Regions from separate parts of the Nitratireductor basaltis genome, predicted to be linked through region 1. Evidence: predicted binding sites of a transcription regulator. Region 1 holds the regulator's gene; each other region holds the start of a gene.
The links. Region 1 encodes PhoB, which activates phosphate uptake and scavenging genes when phosphate is short. Its sites were predicted from a motif close to TGTCATNNANCTGTCAT; they were not measured.

Region 1 (9,915 bases):
AACGAGCCTGCAGAAGGCAGGCCTCTTCAACGAGGTAAAGGACCGTCTGCATGAACCGGGAACCGGGCTTTCCGGCGGTCAGCAGCAGCGCCTTTGCATTGCGCGCGCCATTGCGGTTTCGCCGGAAGTCATCCTCATGGACGAGCCATGCTCGGCACTCGACCCGATCGCGACCGCAAAGGTGGAAGAACTGATCGACGAGTTGCGCGAGAACTACACGATCGTGATCGTCACACACTCCATGCAGCAGGCGGCCCGCGTGTCGCAGCGCACGGCGATGTTCCATCTCGGCAATCTTGTCGAGGAGGGGCCGACGGACAAGATGTTCACCAACCCCGAAGACAAGCGCACCCAGGACTACATCACCGGCCGCTTCGGCTGATTTTATCCGTGGTTTCAGCGGTTACGAGGAACAGTCACATGGGCGAACATACAGTCACCTCCTTTGACGAGGAACTGAACCGGATCGACCAGCTTCTCTGCGAGATGGGCGACCTTGCCGGGGCCATGACCCAGTCGGCGACGAAGGCACTCATAAGCTCCGACAACGGTCTGGCGCAGCGTGTCATCTCCGATGATGCGATCATGGATGCCAAGCAGCGCGAGCTCGACGAGCGCGCCATCACGCTCATCGCCAAGCGCCAGCCCATGGCGCAGGATCTGCGCGCCGTGGTTGGTGCCATACGCATGGCAGGCGATCTCGAGCGTATCGGCGATCTGGCGAAGAATGTTGCAAAGCGCGTCGGTGCCGTTGGCGACAGCGCCACCCCGCGCAGCCTTGCCCATTCCATCGATGCGATGGCGCAGCTTGTCATCGTGCAGGTGAAATCGGTCATCGACCAATATGTCGCGCGCCAGAGTGAGGGGCTTACCTCCCTGCGCGACGAGGACGAGAAGATCGACATCCAGTACACTTCGGTGTTTCGCGAACTTCTCACCTACATGATGGAAGATCCGCGCAACATCACGGCATGCACGCATCTTCTCTTCTGCGCCAAGAATCTTGAGCGTATCGGTGATCATGTCACCAATATCGCCGAGAATGCCTATTACGTGATGACCGGCGAGCAACTGCCCGTCCAGCGGCCAAAGCTGGACGAGACGCAGATGACGGTCAGCGCCGAATAAAGGGTGTCAGCCAATGATTGCGCCGAAAGTGATGGTGGTCGAGGACGACGAACCGCTATGCGTCCTCCTGCGCTATAATCTGGAAGCGGAGGGCTATCAGGTCGAAGTCGTCACGCGTGGTGACGAGGCCGAAATGCGGCTTCAGGAGAATGTGCCTGACCTGCTCGTACTCGACTGGATGGTGCCTGCCATCTCCGGCATAGAGCTCTGCCGCCGCCTGCGCATGCGGCCCGAGACCGAGCGCCTGCCGATCATCATGCTCACTGCGCGCGGCGAGGAAAGCGACCGGGTGAGGGGGCTTTCAACAGGTGCCGACGACTATCTCGTCAAACCTTTTTCGACGCCCGAATTCGTCGCCCGCGTGCGCGCGCTTCTGCGCCGTGCGAAGCCGGAAGTGCTTTCGACGGTCCTAAGTGTCGGAGACATCACGCTCGACCGCGAATCCCATCGTGTCTATCGCCGCAAGAACGAGATCCGCCTGGGGCCAACCGAGTTCCGCCTGCTGGAATTCATGATGCAGCATCCCGGTCGCGTCTTCTCCCGCGCCCAGCTTCTCGACAATGTCTGGGGCGAGACCATCTATATCGACGAACGCACCGTCGACGTCCATGTCGGACGCCTGCGCAAGGCCGTGAACCACGGCAAGATGCCGGATGTGATACGGACAATCCGCGGCGCGGGCTATGCGATCAGGGAAGCTTGAGGGGCTGTTTAGCCATACAAACGAAAGGGAGCCAAAGGCTCCCTTCGCAAGTCACTTCCTTTCGGGAAGTAAATACTCCTGCGAGCACCACGAATAGTGTGAATATTAGTATTCGCCAGATTGGTGTCAGTAGAATGTCGCTAAAGCGCAATTCTCCTCACTCCACCGGATACCAATACCTTGCTTCCGCTTCCCCGCGCTCGATCCTGACGAAATTGTTGGCGAAGACGCGGTAGGGGTGGCTCCATTCTCCGTCGGGCCATTTTACGCGGATTTCAGCGCGTTCGGAGGTGCCGAGGCCTGCGTGGATGAAGCCTGCATGGCCGGAGGCGTGCCCGCCGCCGAGCTGGATGGTGCGGTTGACGGTTCTGGTGCCGATCTTGATCGAGATGAGCGCGCCGACCGCGTTGCGGTTTGCCCCCTTCTGGGCGAGTTCGACGGCGACGAAATTGCCGCCCGCAATTGCGCGATCGCCCTGCTTCATGCCCTTGTTGCGGAAGAGCGAGACATTCTGCTCGCGGTTGACCACCAAGAGGTCCAGCAGACCGTCGGCGTTGAAATCCGTGACAACCGCACCGCGGCCCTTGGTCGGCAGGCCGATGCCGCTTGTGCCGCCGGCTTCCTCGAAGGAACCGTCCCACTGGCCGATCAGCAGATTGTCGGGATCGGTAGCCGCAAAATCCGGCATGGCTTCAACATTGCCCTTGGCGATGAAAAGGTCGGCGAGGCTGTCATTGTTGAAGTCGGCGAACTCGGCATGCCAGCCGGTGGAGGGTTTCAGGTCGTCGCCCTGATAGGGGCGATGGGCGGTTGCGCCGCGGTCAAAGGCTATGTCTCTGTAGATCGGACGGTCTTCCTCGGCCTCTTCATCGAGCTTCTGCAGCTTGGTGTCGCCCATGGAGGTGAGCGCGTATTCGGGATAGCCGTCGGCGTCGATATCGGCTTCGGCGATGCCCATGCCCCAGATGGTCAGGTGTCGCCAGCCTTCGGAGCGGGAGTAGAGCCGCGGGCTTCGGCCCGGCTCCACATGCCAGAGTTGCTCCTCGCCGCCGCGATAATAGTGGCGGTCATTGGTGATGCGCAGGTCCGGCGTGCCGGAGCGGTTCCAATCCGTAAACAGCATGGACAAGGCGCAGTAGCCTGGGGTGAGTGCGCGGCGATCCTCGTAGAGCGGGCCGTTGGTGCCTTGCTCCGGCCGGTAGAGCGCGTTGTCGTGGCAGGTGCCCCAGGGAGAGCCGGGGGCGGAGCGGTCGACATAGTTTCCGAAGGCAAGCGTGGGGAAGCGGGCGTCCGGCTCCCACATGGCCGAGAATGCGGTTGTCCAGGCGCGCCCGCCGTCGAAAGCGAAGGCGTCATTGGCCCTCTCGAAACTGCAGTTTGGTCCGCCCTTCAGGATGATGTTTTCGCCAAGGCGCAGGAGCACGAGATCCTTGTGGCCGTCATTGTCGATGTCGAGCGGGTAGGCGCCCAGCACACGCGTGCCATCGCGGCCAAGACCATGGTCGCGACGGGAAAATTTCAGCGCGCTGCCTCTGGTGCTTTCACTGACGAAGAGTGCAGCATCATCACGCCCGCCTGCGATGAACAGATCGGGCATGCGATCGCCATTGCAGTCGAATGAAGCGGCTCCGCCGCCCACGAAATATTCCCACGGACCGCGATAGGCGTGGGTGAGGCCAGCGGATTGGGCTTCCTCGTGCATCACGGGGATGTCGGCGAGGGGCGCAGCGATGGTTGGGTGGGTGAGGAGGAGGGTGGCTGCGAGGATCACCAGGCTCAATGCATGGTGGCGATGTTCACCCCCCTCTGCCTTGCCAGGCATCTCCCCCACGAGGGGGGAGATCAGTCGTTTCGCCTTGGCCGACGCATTCGGCGATGTTTGTGCGGTTCCAGATGACAGCCATTCTCCCCCCTTGTGGGGGAGATGTCCGGCAGGACAGAGGGGGGTGTCGATACGCCAGCGCTTCAACATCACTCTGCCTCCCCAATCACCAGCGTGCGCAGGAAAGCGATCAATGCGCTGCGGTCTGCTTCTTCGGCTGCGATATAGGCGTCACGCGATGCGCGGGCCGCGCCGCCATGGGCGCGGATGGCTTCGTCCATGGTGGTCATATCGTTTCGGTGGCCGTAGGGCGCGGTTGATTCCAGGCCCCAGAGTTCTGTGGTCATGAAGACATTGCGCTCGACGAAGCGCTGGGCGAGCAGCTCATTGCCGAAGGCGGAGACTTCCTGGTCTGCGATCACGTGGCGCTTGAGGTCGCCGAAGAGCGGGACGAGCCAGTTGCCTTCTTCATCACGCGGCAGATCTTTCGCCCACTCAAGCAAGGCGAGATCATACACGGCGTCGGCTTCAGCCTCGCCGCTGCGCAGCGTCCCTGCCATGTCCACGGGACCGGGATCGACAAATTCAAGCGAGGACAGCGGCAGGGCTCGGATATGGCAGGCGCTGCATTGCAGCTCGTCGAAGACGGCATTGCCGTGCTCTGCAGCCTTTTGCCAGGCTTCATCCTCGGGTGCCCTGCGCACGGGCGGCTGAAGCCCTGCCTGCCAGGCAACGAGTGCAGCGATGTCGGCGTCGGCAATCTCGTCTGCCACACCGTCGCCATCGAAATCGTCTTCGCCGGTCCAGCGCTTGCCGAAACGTTCCACGGCCTGAATACCATGATGATGATTCAGGGCATTGACCGTGAACTGCCGCAGCGAGGTCATCACGCCTTTCTGGGTGAAGGGCCGAATGACGAGATCGGCATCCACGCCGTCAACCTCTGTCAGATCCAGCATGCCGTCGGGATGGGCGGTGATCGTGCCGAAGTGGACGCCCTTGGAGACAAGTTTGCCGGTCACGGTTTCGCCCGAGATGCGCGCGCTGTCGAGCGTGCTGCGTCGGATCGCCTGCAGATCACGCGTCATCTCGCGGGCGAGCAATTCCACCAGTCCGGCACCAAACAGATGGTTGGTCCCGCGCTCGTTGGAAAATTGCGGATCGAGGCTTTCGAAATCGGCGCTTTCGAAGCCTTCGGAGACGAAAACATTGGTGACAAATTCACCGGCGCCGCCAGCCACCGGCATGTTGTGGCAACCTGCGCAGGCATTCGCGTCGAGGCCGGCGGAGCGGAAGAACTGGTTCTGCGGCGGGCGCTTTCGCTTTGTGGGTACGATCGCCTGCGTGGCAAAGGGACGGCCCACGCCGTCGGCGGTGGTGAAATGACCCGTGAAGAGATGCTCCCCGCGGTCGCGCAGCGCTTTCAGCGTGTCAGGGTCGATCTTGCCGGAAAGACCTGCAACCGGCTGCGTGCCTGAAAGGATGCTCTCCGCCCAGGGTGGGCTTGTTTCCGCGCTTATGGCAGCGTTCGCCGCTGAAAGCAAAATTGCGAGGGCAAGGCCCGCTCGTGCCATGCTCCGTCTCCTCCCGAATTCATTCACGCCGACAGCGCGGCTGCACCCGCACCGAAATGACTTCGATCCAGCTCCGCGAGCGCAAGCATCGCGCTGCCTTGCGCTATGAGTGGTGTCTCTTCGGGCTCTGTCTCGAAGCTGATCACCTGCGCATTCTGGCCGCCCAGCGTTTGGGCCAGCGCGTGGCGAATGCTTGGTTCCAGAATGTCGAATGCCGCCGTTCCCTGGCCGATCATCGCAATCGGAGCCGGATCTATGAGCGCGAAGAGGTTGCCGATGGCATAGCCAATGGCCTCGCCTGCCTCGCGAAAGGCCTGGCGGGCCGGACCATCTTCCTCGCGCGCTTCTGCGGCGAGCTTCTCCATCTCGGCGGCTCGCATATCGGTAACCGGCATGGCCATGGGGCTTTGCCCGGTCGCCTTGCGCCAGATCGCATAGTTTCCCGCATAGGCTTCCACGCAGCCCAGGCGACCGCAGCGGCAAAGAGCTCCGCGAGGCATGTAGGTCATGTGACCAAGCTCTCCGCCGGACGAGTTCTTTCCGGTAAACATGCGGCCATCGACCATCAGGCCCATGCCTATGCCGTGGGAAAGCAGAATCGCCACGAAATTGTCGCGGTAGCGATCGGGTTTTCGCCAGCGAAGGGCAAGCGCGATCAGGTTGCAGTCATTGTTGATGCTGACGGACACGCCGAAAGCGTTTTCCAGGGCTTCGGCGAAGGCGATGTTCCGGTGGACCGTAATCGGTGACCAGAGCATTTCGCGTCCGGCTGAATCCGTCAGGCCCTGGACGCCGAAACTGATATGCAGGATCGGACCTTCGTCGCCCGCTATCTCCCGAACAGCCCTGATTGCTGCGTCACAAAGTTCCCGGCGCGACATTTCGAGAGTTTCGAGGCGGAATGTCTTTTCGCGGACCTTGTTGCCGCAGTAGTCAACCAGGGAGGCAGTGAGCCTGTTGAAGATGAGGACCAGCACAACTATGCGTCCCGCATCCGGCGACAGGCTGAGTGCCACCTGCGGACGTCCGCGACGGGCGGGCGCTGCCTCCTCGTCGCGCAATTCGCGCATGATGCCTTCTTCGATCAGATCGGATGAAATTGCCGAGATGGTAGAGTGGCTCAGGCCGCTCATGCGCGCAATTTCGGTACGCGACGCGCGACCCGCCTGACGCACGGCAGAGATCACCATGGTACGATTGCGCTTGCGCATCTCGTCGTGACGGATACCTGCCGTCATGCATACTCCTCCCGCAGTTCGGCGCCTTCTTGTTCCCTAGCCGATACCGCCTATCAGCAATATTGACACGCCCCCGAGGTTGAGTCATTATTTTTTTCGAGGCTCGAAAAAATCGACCTCGGTACTAGTCGCGCCGTTCCGGCGCCCGGGAGGAAATCATGAAGAAGTCTGTGACTGCCGTTCTGGCAGGTCTTACCCTTTCGCTCACCCTTTCGACTGCTGCGCTTGCCGAAGGCAAGGTCATTGGCGTTTCCTGGTCCAACTTCCAGGAAGAACGCTGGAAGACCGATGAAGCCGCGATGAAGGAGCAGATCGAGGCTGACGGCAACACCTATATCTCCGCGGATGCACAGTCCTCTGCTTCCAAGCAGCTGACGGATGTTGAATCGCTGATCGCCCAGGGCGCCGACGCTCTCATCATTCTTTCGCAGGATTCCTCGGCAATCGGCCCGGCAGTTGAAAAGGCTGCAAACGAAGGCATTCCGGTTGTTGGCTATGACCGCCTTATCGAGAACCCGGATGCGTTCTACCTGACCTTCGACAACAAGGAAGTCGGTCGCATGCAGGCTCGCGCCGTGTTCGAGGCCCAGCCGGAAGGCAACTACGCCTTCATCAAGGGCTCGTCGGCCGATCCGAACGCGGACTTCCTCTTCTCCGGTCAGATGGAAGTGCTGAAGGAAGCCATCGATTCCGGCAAGATCAAGAATGTGGGCGAGGCCTATACGGATGCGTGGCTTCCGGCCAATGCGCAGAAGAACATGGAGCAGATCCTGACGGCCAACAACAACGAGGTTGATGCCGTTGTCGCTTCCAATGACGGCACTGCCGGTGGCGCAATTGCCGCTCTTGAAGCACAGGGTCTGGCTGGCACCGTTCCTGTCTCCGGCCAGGATGGCGATCACGCTGCACTGAACCGCATCGCTCTCGGCACGCAGACCGTCTCCGTGTGGAAGGACTCCCGTGAGCTTGGAAAGGCTGCCGCCAAGATTGCCGCGCAGCTTGCAGACGGTGCGGCCATGGATGAGGTCGAAGGTGCGGAAAAGTGGTCGGACGGCCCGAACGGCGTTGAGATGACCGCAACGTTCCTCAAGCCAATCCCGATCACCGCCGACAATCTCGACGTTGTCATCGATGCTGGCTGGGTGTCGAAGGACGTTGTCTGCCAGGGCGTTGAAGCCGGCAAGGTCGCAGCCTGCGACTGATCATCGAATGTGATAGGATGAACGCCGTGACCTCCAGTCGCGGCGTTCTTCACATCGCGGCCAGGTCGGGGGCAGGTGACGCGCCCGGCGAGGGAGAATATTGGGATGACGGATATGGCAATCCAGGCCGCGCCGCAGGGCGCATCGGCTTCTGCCACAGGGCCCGTGGCACGCTTCTTGAAAGCTACTGAACTCGACACGCGCATGCTGGGAATGCTCGGCGCGCTGGTCGTTATTTGGATCGGTTTCCACCTCTTGTCGGGCGGACTGTTCCTCACACCCCGCAATCTTTGGAACCTGTCGGTACAGTCGGCATCGATCGCCGTCATGTCCACCGGCATGGTGCTTGTCATCGTGACGCGGAACATCGACCTGTCCGTCGGTTCGCTGCTCGGCTTCATCGGCATGATCGTCGGCGTGACCCAGGCGCAGTATCTGCCCGAACTGCTCGGTTTCGGTCATCCAATGATCTGGGTGCTGGCGCTCATTGTCGGCATCATCGTGGGGGCCATTGTTGGCGGATTTCAAGGCTACATCATCGCCTTTCTCGGTGTGCCTGCCTTCATCGTCACGCTGGGCGGGCTTCTCGTCTGGCGCGGGGCAGCCTGGTGGGTGACGAGCGGGCGTACGGTTGCGCCGATGGACCCCACTTTCCGCCTGATCGGGGGCGGACCCGAAGGAGCCATCGGTGCCACCTGGAGCTGGATCCTCGGCATCATCCTTTGCCTGGCCATCATCGCCATGCTGGTGAGCGGCCGCAAACAGCGTCGCAAGTTCAATTTCCCGCTGCGCCCCCTGTGGGCCGAAGGTTTTCTGGGCCTCGTCGGCTGCGGGCTGGTGCTCGGCGCCGTGGCGATTGCAAATTCATATCCGTGGCCGAGCGGTATTGTTCGCCGCTATGCCGAAGCGAACAACATCACCGTGCCCGAAGGTGGTCTTTTCATCGCCCATGGCATTGCCATACCGGTTCTGGTTGCCATCGGTGTTGGCATCGTGATGACCTTCATTGCGACCCGCACGCGCTTTGGTCGCTATGTTTTCGCTATTGGCGGCAACCAGGAAGCCGCAGAACTGGCGGGTATCAACACGCGTTGGGTGATCATGAAGATCTTCATCCTCATGGGCATCCTCACAGCCATCGCATCAGCCATTTCGACGGCACGCCTCAATGCGGCAACCAATGCGCAAGGCACGCTCGATGAGCTTCTGGTCATTGCCGCTGCGGTTATCGGAGGCACTTCGCTTGGCGGAGGTGTGGGCACAATCGCCGGTGCGATGATCGGCGCGGTACTCATGCAGTCGCTCGCAACGGGCATGATCCTGCTTGGCGTGGACACTCCACTGCAGAACATCGTCGTGGGTCTCGTGCTTGTGGTGGCCGTCTGGCTCGACACGATCTACCGCAAACGCGTCGCGTAAAGCAGAGGGAGTGAAAGCAATGGAAAACAAGACACCCCTCGTCGAGATGAAGAATATCTCGATCGCGTTTGGTGGTATTCACGCGGTTGAAGACGCGTCTGTCGACTTGCATGAGGGCGAAGTCGTTGCGCTGCTCGGCCATAACGGGGCGGGCAAATCCACGCTGATCAAGATCCTGTCCGGCGCCTACAAGCGCGACAACGGACAGATCTTCGTCAATGGCGAAGAGGCACAGATCACCAATCCGCGCGATGCCAAGAAGTATGGCATCGAGACCATCTACCAGACGCTTGCGCTGGCGGATAATGTCGATGCGGCGGCCAATCTGTTCCTGGGGCGTGAACTGATGACACCGTGGGGCACGCTTGACGATGTCGCGATGGAGTCGGAGACGCGCAAGGTGATGGCTCGTCTGAACCCTCGCTTCCAGCGCTTCAAGGAGCCGGTGAGCCGCCTGTCGGGTGGCCAGCGCCAGTCGGTGGCAATTGCCCGTGCGATCTACTTCGATGCGCGTGTGCTCATCATGGACGAGCCGACTGCAGCACTTGGTCCTCAGGAAACGGCGCAGGTCTCTGACCTGGTACGCCAGCTCAAGAAGGATGGAATCGGCATCTTCCTGATCAGCCATGACATACATGACGTGTTTGATCTCGCCGATCGGGTGGTCGTGATGAAGAACGGTCAGGTGGTCGGAACCGCTCACACGAAGGATGTAACCGAGGACGAGGTCCTGGGCATGATCATTCTGGGCAAGTGCCCGCCCGGAGCCATACCCGGGCCCGGTGCCATACAGGCTGCTGCCGCCTGAAAAAAAGAAGCCGCTGCAGCA
Region 2 (9,915 bases), on a different contig from region 1:
GCAGCGCGCGCATCTCGTCGAGCTCGTCGTGATAGCCCGCACGCACAAACCCACCATCACGCTTGAGAAGCGGCAGCTCGTCGGCAAGCGCGCGCTCCAGATGACCCGCCAGATTGGCCGGCAATTGCCCGAGCGCGGAAAATGCGCGCGAGAGCTCTGCAGGCAATTCCCGGCTTTTGGCCAGCCGCGCGATTTCGAACGCTGCCGAGAGACCGGCGGCCAATGCGCCGAGGTCACGCGGACCACCGCGGTTCAAGGCTAGGCGCGACAGTGCCCGCGCAATATCGGGCACACCCTTCAGATTGTCCCGCAATGCTCCGCGAAGCCCGCTTTCGCGCAAGAGGAAAGCGACCGCATCATGGCGCGCGGAGATTTCCTTCGGATCGGTCAGCGGCGACATCAACCGCTCCGCCAGAAGGCGCCCGCCCGCACCCGTCACCGTGCGATCCATGGCTTTCAGAAGGCTGCCGTCGCGATTGCCCGAAAGCGTGCGCGCAAGCTCCAGATTGGCCCGTGTTGCCGGGTCGATGAAGAGGCTTTTGCCCTCCTCATCGCGTTCGGGCGCACCCAGCGGGGGTCGTTCGGAAACCTGCGTCTTCTCGACATAGGCCACCGCGCCGGAAATGGCGGAAAGCTCGGCGCGCGAAAACTGGCCAAAACCATCGAGCGTTGCCACGCCGTAAAAGCGCGAGAGGCGGCTTTCGGCGCTGGAGGAATCGAAAAAGGTCGCAGGCTGCGGATTGACCACGCGGCCAAGCACGTCGAACACGGGGCGCAGTTTCTCGTCGTGAAACACGGGCTCGGCGACCACAAGCTCGCGGGGATCGACACGCAGAATGTCGGCCAGTGCCCGTTCCGCATTGGTGGAGGTCACGCGGAAGACGCCCGTGGAAATGTCGATCCAGGCCAGCGCCAGCGCGTCTTCGTCGCCTTTCACGCGGCCCAGCGCCATCAAATAATTGGCCTGCGCGGGATCGAGCAGCTTTTCCTCGGTGATGGTGCCGGGCGTGACCAGCCGGATCACGTCGCGCTTCACCACTGCCTTGGAGCCGCGCTTCTTCGCTTCCGCCGGGTCCTCCATCTGCTCGCAGACCGCCACCCGGTGCCCAAGGCCGATCAGGCGCTGGAGATAATCGTCAGCCGCGTGAACCGGCACGCCGCACATGGGGATGTCGTCACCATTGTGCTTGCCGCGCTTGGTCAGCGTGATGCCAAGCGCGCGACTGGCGATCTCGGCATCCTCGAAGAACAGCTCATAGAAATCGCCCATGCGATAAAACAGCAGCGAATCGGCATTCGCTGCCTTGATCTCGATGAACTGCTGCATCATCGGCGTCGCGCCGGCAGTCGAAGTGTTTGTCACGGGCTTCGCGTCTGCCTTGCGGATTGGCGTCTCGTCGTTCAACTCGCGCCCCTCGGCATTTAAAGTTCTTGCGTCTTTCTTGAGCATTTACGGCCCCGGAGTGTAGCCTTATTCACAAGGCTTCGGCAAAACTCCACAGAAAGCCGATATCTACCCCGGGGAGAGAACATCTATCATGGCGAAAAACAACAAGTCGGAAGAACAGGGCCCGTCCGTCAGCCCGCAGGAGGCGCTGGATTTCCACGCCATGGGCCGGCCCGGCAAGCTGGAGATCACGCCGACCAAGCCCATGGCTACCCAGCGCGATCTTTCGCTGGCTTACTCGCCGGGTGTGGCCGTGCCGGTAAAGGCCATCGCCGAAGACCCCGCTCGCGCCTTTGACTATACGACACGCGGCAACACGGTCGCTGTCATTTCCAATGGCACGGCCATTCTCGGCCTCGGCAATCTCGGCGCGCTGGCCTCCAAGCCGGTGATGGAAGGTAAGGCGGTGCTCTTCAAGCGCTTTGCCGATGTTGATTCCATCGACCTCGAGGTCGACACGGAAGACGCAGACGAATTCATCAATTGCGTGCGCCTGCTTGGACCCTCCTTCGGCGGCATCAATCTGGAAGACATCAAGGCTCCCGAATGCTTCATCATCGAGCAGCGCCTGCGCGAATTGATGGACATTCCCGTCTTCCATGACGACCAGCACGGCACCGCAATCATTGCCGTTGCAGGCCTCATCAACGCGCTGCATCTGACCGGCCGCGACATGAAGTCCACGCGCCTTGTCTGCAACGGTGCGGGAGCAGCCGGTATCGCCTGTATCGAACTTGCCAAGTCGCTTGGCTTCACGCCCGAAAACGTCATCCTCTGCGATACCAAGGGCGTCGTTCACAAGGGCCGCGAAGAGGGCATGAACCAGTGGAAGTCGGCCCATGCGGTGGAGACCGACAAGCGCACGCTTGCCGAGGCGGTGGAGGGCGCCGACGTCTTTTTCGGACTGTCCGCCAAGGGTGCTCTGACCCCCAAGATGGTCCAGTCCATGGCCAAGAACCCGATCATCTTCGCCATGGCCAATCCCGATCCGGAAATCACGCCGGAAGAGGTTTCGGAAATCCGCACCGATGCCATCATGGCGACGGGCCGCTCGGACTATCCCAACCAGGTCAACAATGTGCTGGGCTTTCCCTATATCTTCCGCGGCGCGCTGGATGTACGGGCAACCACCATCAATGACGAGATGAAGGTCGCCGCTGCTCAGGCGCTGGCCGAACTTGCGCGCCAGGATGTGCCGGATGATGTTGCCGCAGCCTATCGCGGCAATCGCCCGAAATATGGTCCCGACTACATCATCCCCGTGCCATTCGATCCGCGCTTGATCTCCGCCATCCCCGTGGCCGTGGCCAAGGCGGCGATGAATTCCGGCGTTGCACGTCGCCCGATCATCGACCTGGAGAAATACGCGCACGAGCTTTCTGCGAGGCGGGATCCGATCGTCTCCACCTTGCAGCGTATCTATGACCGTGTGCGCCGCCAGCCCAAGCGCATCGTCTTCGCCGAGGGCGAGGAGGAACAGGTCATGCGCGCCGCCGTCGCCTATGTGAACCAGCGCCTTGGCACGGCCATCCTGCTTGGACGCGAGGAGCGCATTCGCGAAATGGCGCATAATGCCGGCGTCGACCTGTCGAAGCCCGGCATCGAGATCATCAATGCGCGGCTGTCGCGCCGCAACGCCATCTATGCGGACTATCTCTATGAGCGCCTGCAGCGAAAGGGCTATCTCTTCCGCGACTGCCAGCGCCTCATCAACAATGACCGAAACCACTTCGCGGCAACCATGGTGGCGCTGGGCGACGCGGATGGCATGGTAACCGGCGTGACCCGCAACTACTCCACGGTGCTCGCAGATGTGCGCCGCTGCATCGATGCGCGCCCCGGCCACCCCGTCATCGGCGTTTCGCTGGCGCTTTGCCGTGGCCGCACGGTGCTGGTCGCCGACACGGCGGTTCACGACATGCCGAACGCCGAGGAGCTTGCCGACATCGCCGAGGAGGCAGCAGGTCAGGCGCGCCGCATGGGCTACGAGCCGCGCGTCGCGATGCTTGCCTATTCCACCTTCGGCCATCCGCCCGGCGAGCGTTCCGAGCGTGTGCAGGAAGCGGTGAAGATCCTCGACAAGCGTCGCGTGGATTTCGAATATGATGGCGAGATGGCCGCAGATGTCGCGCTCAATGCAAGCCTCATGCGCGAATATCCCTTCTGCCGCCTGTCAGGCCCGGCCAATGTGTTGGTCATGCCCGCCTTCCACTCCGCATCCATCTCCACCAAGATGTTGCAGGAGCTCGGCGGATCCACAGTCATCGGCCCGCTCTTGGTCGGCCTCAACAAGCCGGTTCAGATCGTGTCGCTGAACGCGAAGGATTCCGACATCGTCAACATGGCCGCCATCGCAGCCTACAGCGCGGGTCAGTGATGTAGGAAACAGGAAGCCTTCGCCGCCTCAGGCGGCGAAGCGCTCGGCCTCTGCGCCGAAATGGGCGAGATAGCGCTGCGAGATCGCTTCCACCGGAAGCACCACCAGAACATCGGTGGTGCCGAAATGACGGTCGATCACGCAGCCTTCGCCGAACCTTGCGCCAAGGCGCAGATAGCCCTTGATGAGCGGCGGCATGGCCGCAAGGGCGGCTTTCATGTTGATCGCTTCGGCGGGCATCAGGTCCATCGAGGAAAAGCGGTCGTCGCGTGCCCTAACGGCCCACGCACCCTCGGATCGCGCAAAATGGTGCAGGAATGACAGCGCTTCCGCATGGGCGGCTGGCACCGTGCCGGGGAACGAGGCGCATCCCGTCATCACGTCGATGTCGCGCTTGCGGCAATAGGCCCAGATGCCCTGCCACAAAAGCTCGATTGTTCGCTTGGAGCGATAAGCCGGCAAAACGCAGGAGCGCCCCAGTTCGAGGAAGCGGCGTCCCTGATGGCGAGACACCAGACCGCCAAGCTCGAATTCGTCTTCCGAATAGAAACCGCCGGCAGCACCGGCGACATCCTGCGGCAGCATGCGATAGGTGCCGACAATCTGCTGGCAGGTCGTGCCGGGCAGTGTCGTATCGATCACCAAAAGATGGTCGCACACGGCGTCGAAGCGGTCGGAGTCGCGCTCTTCCATCGCGGACGGGTCTGCATGAGAAGCTCCCATTTCGCGGAAGAAAACGTCATAGCGCAGCTTTTGGGCGGCGCGCAGTTCTTCATCACCGGCAGCCAGGCGCACCAGGAGAGGGCCGATCTGGCCCAGGATATCAACGCTGCTCTTTTCCGCCAGGGCGGCCGCCAGTTGAGCTTCAGGCTTCACTGCGTTTCTCAGGATCAGGCCTTGCATCTCTTGATTCTCCGCCGCATCTCGATGAGGCGGAAATAATATCAGGCTGCGACAGTAGCATGACAAGAGGCTGGCCGGCTCATGATCATTTGAGGGCGGCCTATGCAGCCATATGCGTTTCCAGCGTAAGCAGCAGCTTGTCGGGATCAAGCGGCTTGGTCACGAAGCCGCTCGCGCCATGAGCCAGTACGCCTTGCCGTGTCTTTTCCTGACCATCGGCGGAAAGCACGAGGATCGGGATCGGTGCCATGCCTGCCTCTTCCTCGAAACGGCGCACGCCGGCTATCGCATCAAGCCCGTCCAGAACCGGCATGTGCAGATCCATCAAGACGATGTCATAGGGGCGCGACTGTTTCGTCAGAACATCCAGTGCCGCACGTCCGTTGGTGACAACCTCCACCCGATGCCCGGCGCGTGTGAGGGCGGAGCGCGCCAACAGCGCGTTGATCTCGTTGTCCTCGGCCACCAGGACATGCAGGCCCGTATGCGCGCCGCGTGCGGCCTTTCGCCCGGCCTTGGGTGAGGGCACTTCGCTTGGACGGTTCGGGATCTCGCTCAAAAGCATGCGCAGCATGGTGCGCGTGCGGGCGGGGCGGGCAAGGAAGGCGCCATAGCCATTGGCACGGAAACTTGCCAGCCGGCCGCGTTCGGAAGGCGCAATCAGGGTGATGTTGCGTTTCGCTTTCCAGCCGTTCTCGCGAAGCTTGCGCAGGCACGACCCGTCCTCTTTCTCCAGCGAGGCATCGACGATAAGCGCGTCGAGGTCCTCACCTTGCGCTGACTTGGAAGCAGCGGTGGGGTCAATGATGGTGGAGCGCCCTCCATGGGCACGCACGCTGCGCGAAAGTGCTTCCGCTTCCATCTCGTGGCTGGCGAGGATTCCCACATGGTAGCCGGCTAGTGAGCGTGCTGTATTCTTGGCTTCCTCGTCTGCTTCGCCATCCAGAGGCAGTGTTACGGTGAAGGTGGCACCTTCGCCCGGTGCGCTTTCGGCGATGATGCGCCCCTTCATGGCCTCCACGAGTCGGCGCGTGATCGCTAGCCCCAGACCTGCACCGCCATGCCTGCGCGTGGAGCCGCTCTCGGCCTGTTCGAAGTCCTTGAAGATGCGTTCGAGCGCATTTTGCTCGATGCCAGGTCCGGTATCTTCCACACGGAAGGAAAGAGCGGGCTTGCCATCCTTCTGCGACGGGATGACCGTGAGCAGGACACCGCCCGTTTCGGTGAATTTGATGGCATTGCCAAGCAGGTTCAGAAGCACCTGGCGCAACCGGCCGGGATCAGCATTCACATATTCCGGCACCAATGGCGATATATGGCAGCCAAGGCCGATACTCTTGGCAAATGCCCGCGTGGCCATCAGTTCGACTATGCTTTCGACCATCTCGCGCACATCCATCTTCTGTGCCTCGAGCTCAAGCTTGCCAGCCTCTATCTTGGAATAGTCGAGCAGGTCTTCGATCAGCGCCAGAAGGGCACCGGAGGAGGTGGAGATGGCACCCACATAGGTGCGTTGCTCATGTGTCAGCGTGGTATCGGCCAGAAGCGTTGCCATGCCCATGATGCCGTTCATGGGGGTGCGGATTTCATGGCTTACCGTCGCCAGGAACCGGGACTTCGCGTGGCTTGCCTGTTCGGCCCGCTCGCGCGCATTGACCAGCGCCGTTTCCGCCAGTTTGCGCGCGGTGATGTCACGGGCAATGGCCCAGTGGGATGCTTCGCCGCTCTCCGTGTCCCGCATGGAAAGCTCCGTCCAGGCAAACCAGCGCAAGCCTCGCCCGGTGCGCACTGCGACATCGGTCGAACTGATGCTCTCGCCATCGGCGAAGGCAGCTTCGGGCACGATCGGTATCTCGATGCCCAGATGGCTCAGCGTCTTGCCATAGGCCTGGTCGACTTCCATGCCCAGCAGTTCGCCAAGCACCTTGTTGGCATACAGAATCCGCCCGTCACGGTCGCGATGGACGACGAGATCGCCCAACCCTTCAAGCAGGCCGTAGAACCGCTGTTCGCTTTCACGCATTTCCCACATGCGGTCGGCCAGCTCTTCCATCTGCAGGGCATTCTGATGCATTGCGCGCTGTTCTTCTGCAACCACGCCTTCGCCGCGGCTCTTGCTGAACGAAAAGGCGATGGCCATGAAGGTGACGAGCAGAAGGCCGACATAGATGGCAGGCGAGGTGCCTGTCAGATATGCCAGCCCGGCGAGCGCGAGATTGCTGAATGCGATGAATACAAGCGCTTTGGATGCAAATGATGAATGGCGCTGGTCGCTATAGATGAGCGGTTTGGCCAGCGGCGTTCCCGCCGCTTTGCTGGCCTGTGCCCAGGCTCTTTCCAGTCGCTGTATTACGCCCGCCCTTGTCATGGCAGGCAAGATATCCCTCAGCGATTAGGGAAGATTTTGGATCGGCATTCGCATTTGATCGAGCCGGTTAGGCTTCACTTAACCTGTTTCGACGACCAGCCTTCCGCGCACATTCCCCGCCACGATCTGCGGTGCGGATTCGATGGCCATGCCGAGCGGTATCGTGGTCGAAACCGAAGCCAGTTTGCTCCGGTCGGTCAGGTTCTCGAGCCGCCGCCATGCCTCCAGCCGCAGCGAAACCGGGGCCATGACGGAATCGACCCCGAGAAGCGAGACCCCACGCAGGATGAAGGGGGCGACATTGGCCGGTAGCCCCATGCTTTCAGCCAGTCCGCAGGCCGCGACGGCTCCGCCATAGCGTGTGGCCGACAGCATGTTGGCAAGCGTACGCCCCCCTGCCACGTCGATGCCACCTGCCCAGCGCTCCTTGGCCAGGGGCTTGCCGTCGCCTGAAAGTTCTTCCCGGTGGATGATGTCGCTCGCGCCAAGCTCACGCAGATAGTCATGCGTTTCCAAACGTCCGGTCGAGGCTGTGACTTCGTATCCAAGCTCTGCCAGAAGTCCCACGGCGACAGAGCCCACACCACCCGCAGCACCCGATATCACCACGGGTCCGCGGTCCGGCGAGATGCCATGCCGCTCAAGCGCCATTACGCACAGCATCGCCGTATAGCCCGCGGTGCCAAGTGCCATGGCCTGTGCTTCGGTGAAACCGTCGGGAAGCGGCACCAGCCAGTCGCCGTTCACGCGCGCGCGTTCTGCAAGTCCGCCGTAATGGGTTTCACCGACACCAAAACCGTTGAGGATCACCCGGTCGCCCTCACGCCAGGCAGGATGAGCAGAGCGCATTACTGTGCCGGCAAGATCGATGCCGGGGATCATGGGAAACCGGCGCACGACCGGTGCCTTGCCGCTTATGGCGAGGCCGTCCTTGTAGTTGAGGCTGGAGGCGGCAACGGCGATCGTGACATCGCCATCCATCAGATCGGCCTCGGTCATTTCACGCAAATGCACCTGCTGCGCGCCATTGTCGTCTTTGGTGATCAGAACGGCCTTGAAGCTGGTGCTCATGCGTATTCCTCTGCGCGTCACTCTGCCGGTTCATGTCCTCCACGAAGCCAGCCGACGATTTCATCCAGTATCACCAGACCGGCCCCCACCGTGATGAAGGCATCAGCCAGATTGAATACCGCGAACGACCAAGATGGCGTGTGAAAATAGATATAGTCCACCACATAACCAAGCGTAGTGCGATCGACGAGGTTGCCCAGCGCACCGCCGACGATAAGTGCGAAACCGAACTGCGACATCCGCTGATGCGGTTGCGTCTTGAGGGCGAGATAGAGGATGAAGCCCAGCACGATCAGCGTCAGCACGCTCAGCCATGTGCCACCCACGCCTGACAGCATGGAGAAGGCGACGCCGGTATTCTGCGAATGGTAGAGCGAGAGATAGGGCACCAGATCAACACGCTCATGCAGCGGAAGATTTGTCTGCACGAGCTGTTTGACCCACTGGTCAATCAGGAGCGCGATCAGGGCAAGCAGGCTCGCAAAGGCGATCTGGCGGCGGGTCATTTCGTCTCCTGGCTCTCCATCGGCAACGCATTGCGCCGAATTTCGTATAGCATCACTCCCGTCGCCACGGCGAGATTGAGCGAATCCGCACGTCCTGCCTGTGGAATGCGCACAAGCCTATCGCAGCGCTCCGCCAGACTGTCCGGCAGTCCTTTCTGCTCGTTGCCCATCAGGAGAAGCATCGGCTTGTCGGCGTAATCCACGCTGCGATAGTCGACCGATCCCTTCAGGTGCGTGCCGGCCATCATGCCGTCATAGGCGCTTTCCCGCCATTTCAGGAAGCGCTCCTCATCGGTCCGGATCAGCGGCACGCTGAACAGTGAACCCATCGTCGCCCGAACGGTCTCCAGCGAAAACGGATCCGTGCAATCGCCCACAAGAATCACACCCTTCGCACCGACCGCATCCACGGTGCGGATGATCGTGCCCAGATTGCCGGGGTCGCGCACACGATCGAGCGCCACCCAGACGTCACCCTTTGCCGACGAAACATCTTCGAGCCGATGATAGCGCTGTTCGAAAACGCCGACGACCATCTGCGGATTGTCTCTGCGTGTGATCGACGAAAGCACCTTTTCGCTGACCTCAAGCACCAGACCGCCCGAGGCCACGGTGCGTGCCGCCGCCTTCTCCACCGCTGCATTGCCGCGACCGGCCTTCGCATAGACAAGGGTCCGGATGGTCCAGCCATTGTCCATCGCATCAAGAACAAGCTTCAGCCCCTCGGCCATGAAGCTGCGCTCGCGGTCGCGGAATTTCTTCAGCGCCAGCGCCTTGATGTCCTTGATGATCGGATTGGACAGGCTGGTGATCTCCTTCACCTGTCCGGGTGCGCGTGTTTCGCGGGAAGAACTCATTTCGCAACCCATCGTGAGAAAAGCGAGGTTGAAAGCGCGCGGTCCCCGGCTTTCTCACGTATGACCAGCTCCCCGGATTCCACGCGCCCGCCCATGCCGGCGAAGGTATCGCGCATCACCGCATGCATCGCAAAGAACGAGGCACGGATGGAATAGGCCGTCAGCACCATGGCCAACGCGTTCGGGGAAAGGATGCTGCGGCAGGTTTCCACCAGCTTCGGCAGATGGTCGAACAACTGCCAGACCTCGCCTTTGGGACCGCGGCCATAGGCGGGCGGATCAAGCAGGATGATGTCATAGCTGTTGCCGCGCCGGGCCTCGCGTTCGGCGAATTTCATCGCGTCCTCGCAGATCCAGCGGATCGGGCGGTCGGAAAGCCCCGCCAT
Region 3 (9,915 bases), 200 kb from region 1:
TTCAAGGCGCAGGCGTTTCACCCCGCCCAGCATGTCGGAAGACAGTACGATGGTGCGCGCATCGGGAAAATGGCGGTCAACTTCCTCGGCAATGCGTTCCACGCCCGGTCCGCAGGCGACAAGGTGGTCGAGCGTTCCACATTCGGGGCAGGCTTCCGGCACCGGCCTGTTGTGCCCACAGTGGTGACAGATAAGTTGTTTCCGAAAACGGTGCTCGACCAGCCAGCTTGAGCAGTCCGGGCACTGGAATCGGTGGCCACAGACACGGCAGAGCGTCAGGGGTGCGTAGCCGCGGCGGTTGAGGAAAAGCAGCGACTGCTCCTTGCGCTCCAAGGTCTGTCCGATCGCCCGGATCAGGACCGGTGAAAGAAAGCCTCCCCGTTCGGGCGGGGCCTTGCGCATGTCGATGGCTTTGAGGTCGGGCAGGGCCGCGTCTGCATAGCGGCTGGAAAGCACGATCCGGTCATAGCGTCCGCTTTGGGCATTGACCCGGCTTTCGATGGAGGGCGTGGCTGATGCCAGAACAACCGGAAAATTGCCCAGATGCCCGCGCTTCACCGCCATGTCGCGCGCATTGTAGAAGACGCGGTCTTCCTGCTTGTAGGCGGGGTCGTGTTCCTCATCCACGACGATGAGGCCCAGATCGCTGAAAGGCAGGAACAGCGCCGAGCGGGCGCCTGCGACCACGCGAACCTGACCTTCCGCCACCTGCCGCCATATGCGCTCGCGCTTTTTGGGAGCCAGATCGGAGTGCCAATCGGCAGGCTTCGATCCGAAGCGGTCGTGAAAGCGGTCCAGAAAGGCCTGGGTGAGCGCGATTTCCGGGATGAGAATCAGCACCTGCTTCCCGCGCTCGAGTGCAGCGGCGACCGCCTCGAAATAGACTTCGGTCTTGCCCGAGCCGGTGACGCCATCAAGAAGCGTGACGGAAAAGCCATCACGTGCAGCCTGTTCACGCAGATGTTCCGCTGCCTCAGCCTGCCCATCAGAAAGTTCCGGCCGGCCATATAGCGGGTCCGGTGGGGCGACAACGGGCTGGGGTGGCAGTTCGACGGTTTTGAATACGCCCTGCTTTGCCAGCCCGTCGATCACGCTCAGCGAAATGCCGGCGGCATGGGCAAGGCCGGAGCGAGTCCAGGCCTGACCGTCCCGCGCGAGCTCCAGGGCACGCTCGCGCGCGGTGGTCATACGGTCAGGCCGGTTGTCGGTCAGGCGCAGACCCTGTTGCGGAGGCTCCGGATCAAAGGCACCCGGCGCGCGAAGCAGCATTCGTGCCACCATTCCCGGTGGGGAGAGCGTGTAGGTGCTGATCCACTCGACAAAGCGCCGCATTTCCCCGCTAATGGGAGGGCAGTCAAACACGGCCTCAATGGGGCGCAGTTTCTTCGGGTCGACGGTGCCGCCATCACCGTCCCAGGCAATGCCTGCAACCTGTCGCGGCCCGAGCGGGACACGTACAATCGAGCCCGGCGCCACTGGCATGCCCTCGGGAACCGCATAACTGTAGGGTCGTTCCGCCGGCATCGGCACCATGACGGGAATCACGCGCGATGTGCCCGAATCTTTGTCCATGAGGCGTGACCTTGCCGTTTAAATTGTTTAAAGCAACCCACGATGCGTGCGCGCACATGCCAATGCAGTTCGAAAATCCAGGGAGATGCCCATGAAATTCTTCGTCGATACCGCCGATGTAAATGAAATCAAAGAACTCAACGAGCTGGGTCTCCTTGATGGCGTGACGACCAATCCTTCGCTTATCATGAAAGCGGGCCGGGACATCACCGAAGTGACCAAGGAAATCTGTGATCTCGTGGATGGTCCGGTTTCCGCCGAGGTCACGGCGACCGATTTCGACGGCATGATGCGCGAAGCCGAGGTTTTGTCCAAGATTGCCGACAATGTGTGTATCAAGGTTCCGCTGACCTTCGATGGTCTGAAAGCGTGCAAGAAGATCACCGAGAGCGGCCGCCAGGTCAATGTAACGCTCTGCTTCTCGGCCAATCAGGCTCTTCTGGCCGCCAAGGCCGGTGCAACCTTCATCTCGCCCTTCATTGGTCGTCTCGATGACATGGCGATCGACGGCATGGACCTGATCGCCGAGATCCGCACTATCTATGACAATTACGGCTTCGGCACCGAGATCCTTGCGGCATCCATTCGCACGGTAAACCATGTGAAGCAGGCGGCCCTGATCGGCGCGGATGTCGCGACCGTTCCGCCCGCCACGCTGAAGGCGCTGGTCAAGCATCCGCTGACAGACAAGGGGCTTGAGGCCTTCCTCGCCGACTGGGAAAAGACCGGCCAGAAAATCGGCTGATCTCGTTCAATCAGTGAAGTTTAAGCCCCGGCCATCGTGCCGGGGTTTTTCATGGCTTGAAGACCGCGTCGCGATCCTTTGCCAAAGCATGCACCGCATGTTCCTGCAGGCGCTCGGCAAGTTCGGATGGCTCACCATCCTGCAAGGTCTCATGCGGAATGGGGCGCCCGATGATCATGGAGATGGCGCGGCCCTTCTTGTTGAGAAGCTCGTGAAACAGGGTCATGTCGCGCAACTCGTTCGAATATTTCGAGAGCAGGTAGAACAGCCCGGAATTGCGCGCGGTGATGTTCATCGGGATCACCGGAACCTCATAGCGCCGCGCCAGAGCCACGACGGATGGCTGCCAGGGGCGTTCGGTCAGCTTGTCCTCGTTCCAGTAGGCTATGCGACCGGACGGGAAGAGCACGACCGCACGCTCTTCGTTGAAGGCCTTGGCCGTCATCGCGAGCGTGTCGCGGCTCTTCGCATGGGACTTCTCCCCAGCACGCCATTCGACCGGTATCACCAGCTCACGGAACTGGGGATTGACCCGCAGCGCATCGCGATTGGCAAAGAAGGCCATGTCCGGCCTGATCTCCTTGAGAAGATCGAAAACGGCAATGCCGTCGGCGATGCCGGTCGGATGCGTCGGGGCAAGGATGAAGCCACCCTTCTTGGGGATGTTATCCAAACCGGTAGAGGAAACCTCAAGCGAGAGAAGTTCGCTAATATAGGTGAATGCATCCCAGCCCGACATCGCGGCCACTTCATCGGCCATGGCAACGGCCTGACGATAATGGAAGTAACGATAGAGCAGGGGCTTTGCGACAGGCCAGATGAAGGTCTGCGACAGGTGTGTGGTGCGCTCGGCGATGAGCTGGTCCACGACATGATCTGCCGTCTCGGGGGCCAGAGCTTCACGCTTCAAGAGCTTGCTTCCGAATACGCCAGCGACAGACATCATCGTGGTATGAAATCCCATTAGCGAAGCACTCCAATGGCGGCTGTTTCACCGATCTCCATGACGTCGCAATGACAACCGGAACAAATGCATTGTGCGAAGCCCCTCTCGCACCTCCGATATCACCGCTCATCCTTATAGCATAATCCCGCTTCAGATGCCTGGGGAGGCCGCAAGGTTCTGCGCAACGGAAAGCCGGACAATCTCGGCAAGTTCCCGTGCTGCGCGGTTTTGTGCATCGCGCTCGGCGCGCAAGGCCGCATATTCCTGACGCGGACGGTCGAAAGCCGATGAAACCTCGCGCGTGCCGCGCCCAAGAACCGCATCCGTCGTCGCGTCCTTGAGAATGTAAGTGCCCTTCATGCGCACGGTGCCCGCCGTTGGTTCGTCAATGCCAGCGCGCTGGATCGTTGCGGCGGAGGCGGTGACGGAGGTGACGGAAAGGTCAAGGATGTAGCGCGGATTGGCCGGAGGCGTGGCGCCTCCGTGCAGCAGGAACATGAGGTGATTGCGCACCTCAAGGCCGTAGCGTGTGTTCTGCTCAGACACGGCGACCGATGCCAGTGCGGCGGTGGTTCCACCACTCAGTCCTGCGTCGGACGTCGCATAGAGCGGCTTCACCGTACAGGCGGATACAGCTGTCATGGCTGCCAGAAGCCCGCTCATGACCAAGGCTTTGAAAACGGACTTCAAGGCTGGCTCCTCCGCTCAGGCCACCACATTGACGATGCGCTGCGGCACGACGATGACCTTGCGCGGCTCGGCGCCATTCAGCGCCTTTTGCACGAAGTCGAGTTCAAGTACCGCCTGCTCGATGGAAGACTTGTCCGCGTCGCGAGCGATTGTCAAATCCCCGCGCTTCTTGCCGTTGATCTGAACGGGCAGGATGATCTCGTTGTCGACCACCAGTGTCGGATCGTAGTCCGGCCAGGAGCGGGCGGCCACAAGGTCGGTGCCCCCGATTTCGTGCCAGCATTCCTCGGCCAGGTGAGGCATGAAGGGCGCGATCACGTGGATCAGGATTTCAACCGCGTTGCGCGCGGCCGCCTTCTCTTCTTCCGAGGCATCTGCACCAAGCTTGCCGATTGTGCCGTGAAGCTCGTTGACGAGTTCGTGCATACGGGCGATTGCCCGGTTGAAGGCGAGACGCTCGATGTCTTCGCCGACGGCCTTGAGTGCCTTGTGTGCCGGCTTTGATATCGCGGCTGCACTGCCTTCGCGGGCGGGGCTGCCTTCCACGCCTTCGATCACCGACTTGTTGTCAACGACCAGGCGCCAAACGCGCTGAAGGAAGCGATGCGCACCAGCGGCACCGTCGTCGGTCCATTCCACGTCGCGGTCGGGCGGCGAATCGGAAAGCGTGAACCAGCGCGCCGTGTCGGCACCGAAGGAGCCGGTGATCTCTTCCGGGCTCACCGTGTTCTTCTTCGACTTCGACATCTTTTCAAGCTGGCCGATCGTGACCGGCTTGCCCGTATCGATTTCGAATGCTTTGCGATCTGCGCCTGAACCTTCGATACGCACTTCGGTCGGCGCGAGCCAGCGGCCATCTTCGGCCTTGAAGGTCTCATGGACGACCATGCCCTGCGTGAAGAGACCCTTGAAGGGCTCGTCGAGATCGAGATGGCCTGCCTTGCGCATCGCGCGGGTGAAGAAGCGCGAATAGAGCAGGTGCAGGATCGCGTGCTCGACGCCGCCGATATACTGGTCCACAGGCAGCCAGCGATTGGCGATGTCGGGGATCGTCGGCGTGTCGGCATCCGGTGCGGTGAAGCAGGCGAAATACCACGACGAGTCCACGAAGGTGTCCATCGTGTCTGTCTCGCGGCGCGCGTCGCTGCCGCATTTCGGACACTTCACATGCTTCCAGGTGGGGTGACGGTCGAGCGGGTTGCCGGGCGTGTCGAAGTCCACATCGTCGGGCAGGACGACCGGCAGGTCATCCTTGGGCACTGGCACGACGCCACAGCTTTCGCAATGGATCATCGGGATCGGGCAGCCCCAGTAGCGCTGGCGGGAAATGCCCCAGTCGCGCAGGCGGTAATTGACCTTGCGCTCGGCCACCGGCTTGCCGTTCAGATCGGCCTTCTCGAGGCGCGACGCGACTTCCTCGAAAGCCTTGTCGGTCGGCATTCCGTCGAGGAAGCGCGAATTGATCATCACGCCGTCGTCGGTATAGGCCTCGTCGGTGATCTTGAAGCTTTCGGGATCAGCGCCTTCCGGCAGCACGACAGGCGTGACCGGCAGGCCATATTTGTTGGCGAAGTCCAGATCGCGCTGGTCGCCCGACGGGCAGCCGAAGATCGCGCCCGTGCCGTAATCCATGAGGACGAAATTGGCGACATAGACCGGCAGCGTCCATTCGGGATCGAAGGGGTGCTTCACGCGGATGCCGGTGTCGAAGCCACGCTTTTCCGCCGTTTCGAGAGCTGCTGCGGATGTGCCCATGCGCCGGCATTCCTCGCAGAATGCAGCCAGTTCCGCATTTTCGGTTGCTGCCTTGCGTGCGAGCGGATGATCGGCGGCGATTGCCATGAAGGAAGCGCCGAAAAGCGTGTCAGGGCGCGTCGTATAGACCTGCAATTCGCTCTCGCCGCCGGGTGCGGTGTCCGCGTCGAGTTCCCAGCGAACCAAAAGGCCTTCGGAACGGCCGATCCAGTTGCGCTGCATCAGGCGAACCTTTTCCGGCCAATTGTCGAGGCCGTCGATGGCCTCAAGCAGCTCGTCGGAGAAGTCGGTGATCTTGAAGAACCACTGCGCCAGTTCGCGCTGCTCGACCTCGGCACCTGAGCGCCAGCCCTTGCCGTCGATCACCTGTTCATTGGCGAGAACCGTCTGGTCCACCGGGTCCCAGTTCACCTTGGAGGTTTTGCGGGTGATCAGATCGTTTTCGTAGAAGTCCACGAAAAGCATCTGCTGACGGTGGTAATAATCCACATCGCAGGTCGCGAATTCGCGGCTCCAGTCCAGCGACAGGCCGAAGGTCTTGAGCTGGCCGCGCATGGTGGCGATGTTCTGATACGTCCATTCCTTGGGATGGACCTTGTTCTGCATGGCCGCGTTTTCAGCCGGCATGCCGAATGCGTCCCAACCCATCGGGTGCAGCACGTTGAAGCCCCTGGCGCGCTTGTAGCGGGCCACCACGTCACCCATCGTGTAGTTGCGGGTGTGGCCGATATGGATGCGCCCCGACGGATAGGGGAACATCTCCAGCACGTAATAGGTCGGGCGCCCGTCATCATTGCGGGTCTCGAAGAGTTTTGCCTCTTCCCAGGCCTTCTGCCACTTGGGTTCGGACGTGCGCGGATTGTATCGTTCGGTTGCCATGCCGGTTTTTTCACATAGAAAGGTGCCAGAAACAGTCGGCGGACCTTCACCATGCTTTGTGACGAGCGTCAACCGCATGGGGCTAATGAAGCATGGTCCAGATGAAGCAGTTCAGGGCGGAAAGACGATAAATGGCTGACGCAACGCGCAATCTGGTCGAGATTCGGGAGAGAATTGCCAAGGCAGCGGCCGAGGCCGGTCGAAGCGCGGAAGATGTTGCGCTGGTTGCCGTTTCCAAGACCTTCGATGGTGACGCTATCAGGCCCGTCCTCGAAGCCGGCCAGCGCATATTCGGCGAAAACCGCGTTCAGGAAGCACAGGGCAAGTGGCCGCAGTTGCGCGAGACGTTTTCCGACATCGAACTTCACCTCATCGGTCCGTTGCAGTCCAACAAGGCGAAGGAAGCGGTGGCGCTTTTTGACGTGATCGAGAGCGTTGATCGCGAAAAGATTGCCAAGGCGCTTGCGGACGAGATGGAAAAGCAGGGGCGAAAACTTCCCTGCTACGTGCAGGTGAATACTGGTCTCGAACCACAGAAGGCCGGCATCGATCCGCGTGAGACGGTCGATTTCGTGAAGCGATGCCGCGAGGTGCATGGGCTGGATGTTGTCGGCCTCATGTGCATTCCGCCGCTGGAAGAAAATCCCGGTCCGCATTTCGCGCTTCTGGAGAAGCTTGCCCGCGAGGCAGGTGTTGCGCAGCTTTCCATGGGCATGTCGGGCGATTTCGAGACGGCAATCGGCTTTGGTGCAACGAGTGTGCGGGTTGGCTCGGCCATTTTCGGCGCACGTTGAAGCCTCAGTCGATTTTCACTCGTTCCACCAGAAAATCGATGAATGCACGGACCCGGGCAGGCAGATAGCGGCCCTGGCCTACATAGACGGCGTGGACACTATCACGGTCGCCGGGATTGAAATCCTCCAGTACGGGGACGAGCCTTCCCGCGGAAATGTCGCGCTCCACGTGCCAGCGTGACAGGCGGGCAAGCCCGGTTCCGGCCAATGCCAGAAGGCGCATTGTCTCGCCATCACTCGCCAGATTGCGGCTTTGCGGCAGGACGGTGATCTCCTCGCCATCCATGGTGCGAAATGGCCAGGTTTCGTTGATGCGGCGGAAGCTGAAGCCCAGCAACTCATGGCCGTTCAGGTCGTCGGGATGTTCGGGTACACCTTTTCGCGCCAGATAGCCGGGTGAGGCCACCAGAACCATGGGGGAGTTGCAAAGCCTGCGGGCAATGAGTGAGGAGACGGCAAGTGTTCCGGCCCGGATGGCAAGGTCCGTCTGCTCCTCCATCAGATCCACGACGCGGTCAGACAGCGACAGCTCAAGGCTGATTTCGGGATAGAGCTCCAGAAACTCCGGGACCAGTGGCGCCAGGTAGTGGGTGCCGAAGCCAACATTACAGTCGACCTTCAGCTTGCCGCGCGGCACGGCACCGGCTGCAGCTTCACGCTCGGCGGCTTCCATGTCGGCGAGGATGCGCAGGCAATTCTCGTAGAAGGCCTGGCCTTCGGCAGTGACCTGCAGCCTTCGCGTCGAGCGGCGCATAAGCGCGGTGCCAAGACGTGTTTCAAGGCGTGCCACGAGCTTGCTGACGGCGGAGGGCGTCATGCGCAATTCGCGCGCGGCGGCGGAGAAGCTTCCTGCCTCCACAACCTGGGCGAAGACTTCCATTTCTCCGGAGCGGTTGATCTCGCTGCGCGCCATTGATGAACTCATTTCATAGCACATAATAATTCAGGCAATCTAATTCTTCGATGGTGAAAGGTCTAGCTATCCCGGACCGGCCTTTGAGGCCGTCTTCCCATCGAGAACGAAGAGCTGGATCATGCCTTTCGCAGTTTACGCATTGACGACCGGTGCCTTTGGAATCGGTGTCACCGAATTCGTCATCATGGGATTGCTTCTGGAGGTGAGCGCCGATCTTGGCGTGACCATCTCTGCGGCAGGCCTTCTCATCACCGGTTACGCGCTCGGCGTTGTGGTCGGCGCGCCGATACTCGGGTCTCTCACCGCCGGCTGGCCGCGCAAGAAGTTGCTGATGGCCCTGATGGTGGTTTTCACCATCGGCAATCTCGCCTGCGCACTGGCCCCGGACTACTGGACGCTGATGGGAGCGCGTGTGCTGACCTCCTTCGCCCATGCCTCGTTCTTTGGCGTTGGCTCGATGGTCGCCACGGGGCTGGTGGCCGAAGACAAGAAGGCCTCTGCCATTGCCGTGATGTTCACGGGGCTGACGGTTGCGAATATTCTCGGCGTGCCCTTCGGCACCTGGCTGGGTCAGGCCTATGGCTGGCGCGCGACATTTCTTGCTGTGGCTGCAATCGGAGTAGCAGCCTTTGCAATCATCGCGCTTTTCGTTCCGCGCGATGAGGCTGTTTCGCAACTGCGCGAGGAAGGATCAGCGCTGGAAGTGCTTTCCCGTCCGCAGGTCCTTTTCGGTCTGGCGATCACGGTCCTCGCCTGGGTGGGGTGTTTTGCGGGCTTTACCTATATCGCGCCGATCCTGACGCAGATCACCGGGTTTTCGGATGCTGCGGTTTCGGCGATCCTGCTCGTGTTTGGCGGCGGGCTGATTGTCGGAAATCTCGTGGGTGGCAGGCTTGCCGACCGCTATCTGCGTGCGACTGTGGTGGGGAGCCTTCTGGCGCTGACGGTTTCGCTCTTCATCATGCATTTCGCCATTCACGACAAGGTTGCGGCTGTCATTGCCATCGCCGTCTTCGGTGCTTCCGCATTCTCGACCGTCGCACCACTTCAGATGTGGGTGCTGAGCGAGGCAAAGGGTGCGGGCCAAGGCCTAGCTTCATCCTTCAATATCGCGGCCTTCAATCTGGGCAATGCCATGGGAGCGTGGCTAGGTGGTGCGGTCATCGACCACGGCCCGGGTCTGGGCGGCATCATGTGGATCGCAGCACTTGTTCCGCTCGGCGCCTTCATGGTCGCATTGCTGGCGCAGCATGTGCACCGGCGGGTCTCTGCCGCACAGCCTGCCTGAGGATACAGCGCAGCCGCTTCCAAAGTGGCTGCGCTTATCTTCACTATTGCAGGACGAGCTCGCCGCTCACATTGCGCCATTCGGTCGGGCTGATCAGTTTCTGATGCGTGTATGAAACCGAGTGCAGCGGGCCGTCGAGCTTTTCCTTCCAGAAGTCGATGAAACGATAGAGCGCCGGGAACTTCGGTGCGAGATCATAGGTCTGCCACACGAAGCTCTGCAGGAGATGCGGGTGGTCCGGCATATGGTAGATGAACTCGGCTGTGGTCAGGCCATAGCCCTTGAGCATCAGTTCGGTTTCATTCGTCCTCATTTGCGTCCTTTCCTCAT

Region 2: a site for PhoB is predicted at 4,776-4,792, ahead of olsB (l-ornithine N(alpha)-acyltransferase). Genes of this name have one in related genera too.
Region 3: a site for PhoB is predicted at 3,321-3,337, ahead of EL18_RS14330 (1-acyl-sn-glycerol-3-phosphate acyltransferase). Genes of this name have one in related genera too.

Annotation. Positions count from the first base shown of each region.
Region 1 covers NZ_JMQM01000002.1:601,665-611,579, forward strand. The annotation lists gene pstB (phosphate ABC transporter ATP-binding protein PstB) at 1-382, shown strand, start outside; gene phoU (phosphate signaling complex protein PhoU) at 421-1,128, shown strand; gene phoB (phosphate regulon transcriptional regulator PhoB) at 1,145-1,831, shown strand; gene EL18_RS15285 (FG-GAP repeat domain-containing protein) at 1,989-3,803, opposite strand; gene EL18_RS15290 (di-heme oxidoredictase family protein) at 3,803-5,227, opposite strand; gene EL18_RS15295 (ROK family transcriptional regulator) at 5,251-6,465, opposite strand; gene xylF (D-xylose ABC transporter substrate-binding protein) at 6,624-7,667, shown strand; gene EL18_RS18240 (hypothetical protein) at 7,694-7,858, shown strand; gene EL18_RS15305 (sugar ABC transporter permease) at 7,782-9,086, shown strand; gene EL18_RS15310 (ATP-binding cassette domain-containing protein) at 9,106-9,894, shown strand.
Region 2 covers NZ_JMQM01000001.1:2,485,878-2,495,792, reverse strand. The annotation lists gene mutS (DNA mismatch repair protein MutS) at 1-1,450, opposite strand, end outside; gene EL18_RS11995 (NADP-dependent malic enzyme) at 1,539-3,824, shown strand; gene olsB (l-ornithine N(alpha)-acyltransferase) at 3,852-4,727, opposite strand; gene EL18_RS11985 (hybrid sensor histidine kinase/response regulator) at 4,828-7,095, opposite strand; gene acuI (acrylyl-CoA reductase (NADPH)) at 7,174-8,166, opposite strand; gene lspA (signal peptidase II) at 8,184-8,672, opposite strand; gene EL18_RS11970 (TrmH family RNA methyltransferase) at 8,669-9,529, opposite strand; gene EL18_RS11965 (RsmD family RNA methyltransferase) at 9,526-9,915, opposite strand, start outside.
Region 3 covers NZ_JMQM01000002.1:397,076-406,990, forward strand. The annotation lists gene EL18_RS14320 (primosomal protein N') at 1-1,572, opposite strand, end outside; gene fsa (fructose-6-phosphate aldolase) at 1,664-2,317, shown strand; gene EL18_RS14330 (1-acyl-sn-glycerol-3-phosphate acyltransferase) at 2,367-3,263, opposite strand; gene EL18_RS14335 (LPS assembly lipoprotein LptE) at 3,414-3,953, opposite strand; gene leuS (leucine--tRNA ligase) at 3,969-6,587, opposite strand; gene EL18_RS14345 (YggS family pyridoxal phosphate-dependent enzyme) at 6,719-7,381, shown strand; gene EL18_RS14350 (LysR family transcriptional regulator) at 7,386-8,294, opposite strand; gene EL18_RS14355 (MFS transporter) at 8,416-9,585, shown strand; gene EL18_RS14360 (usg protein) at 9,629-9,898, opposite strand.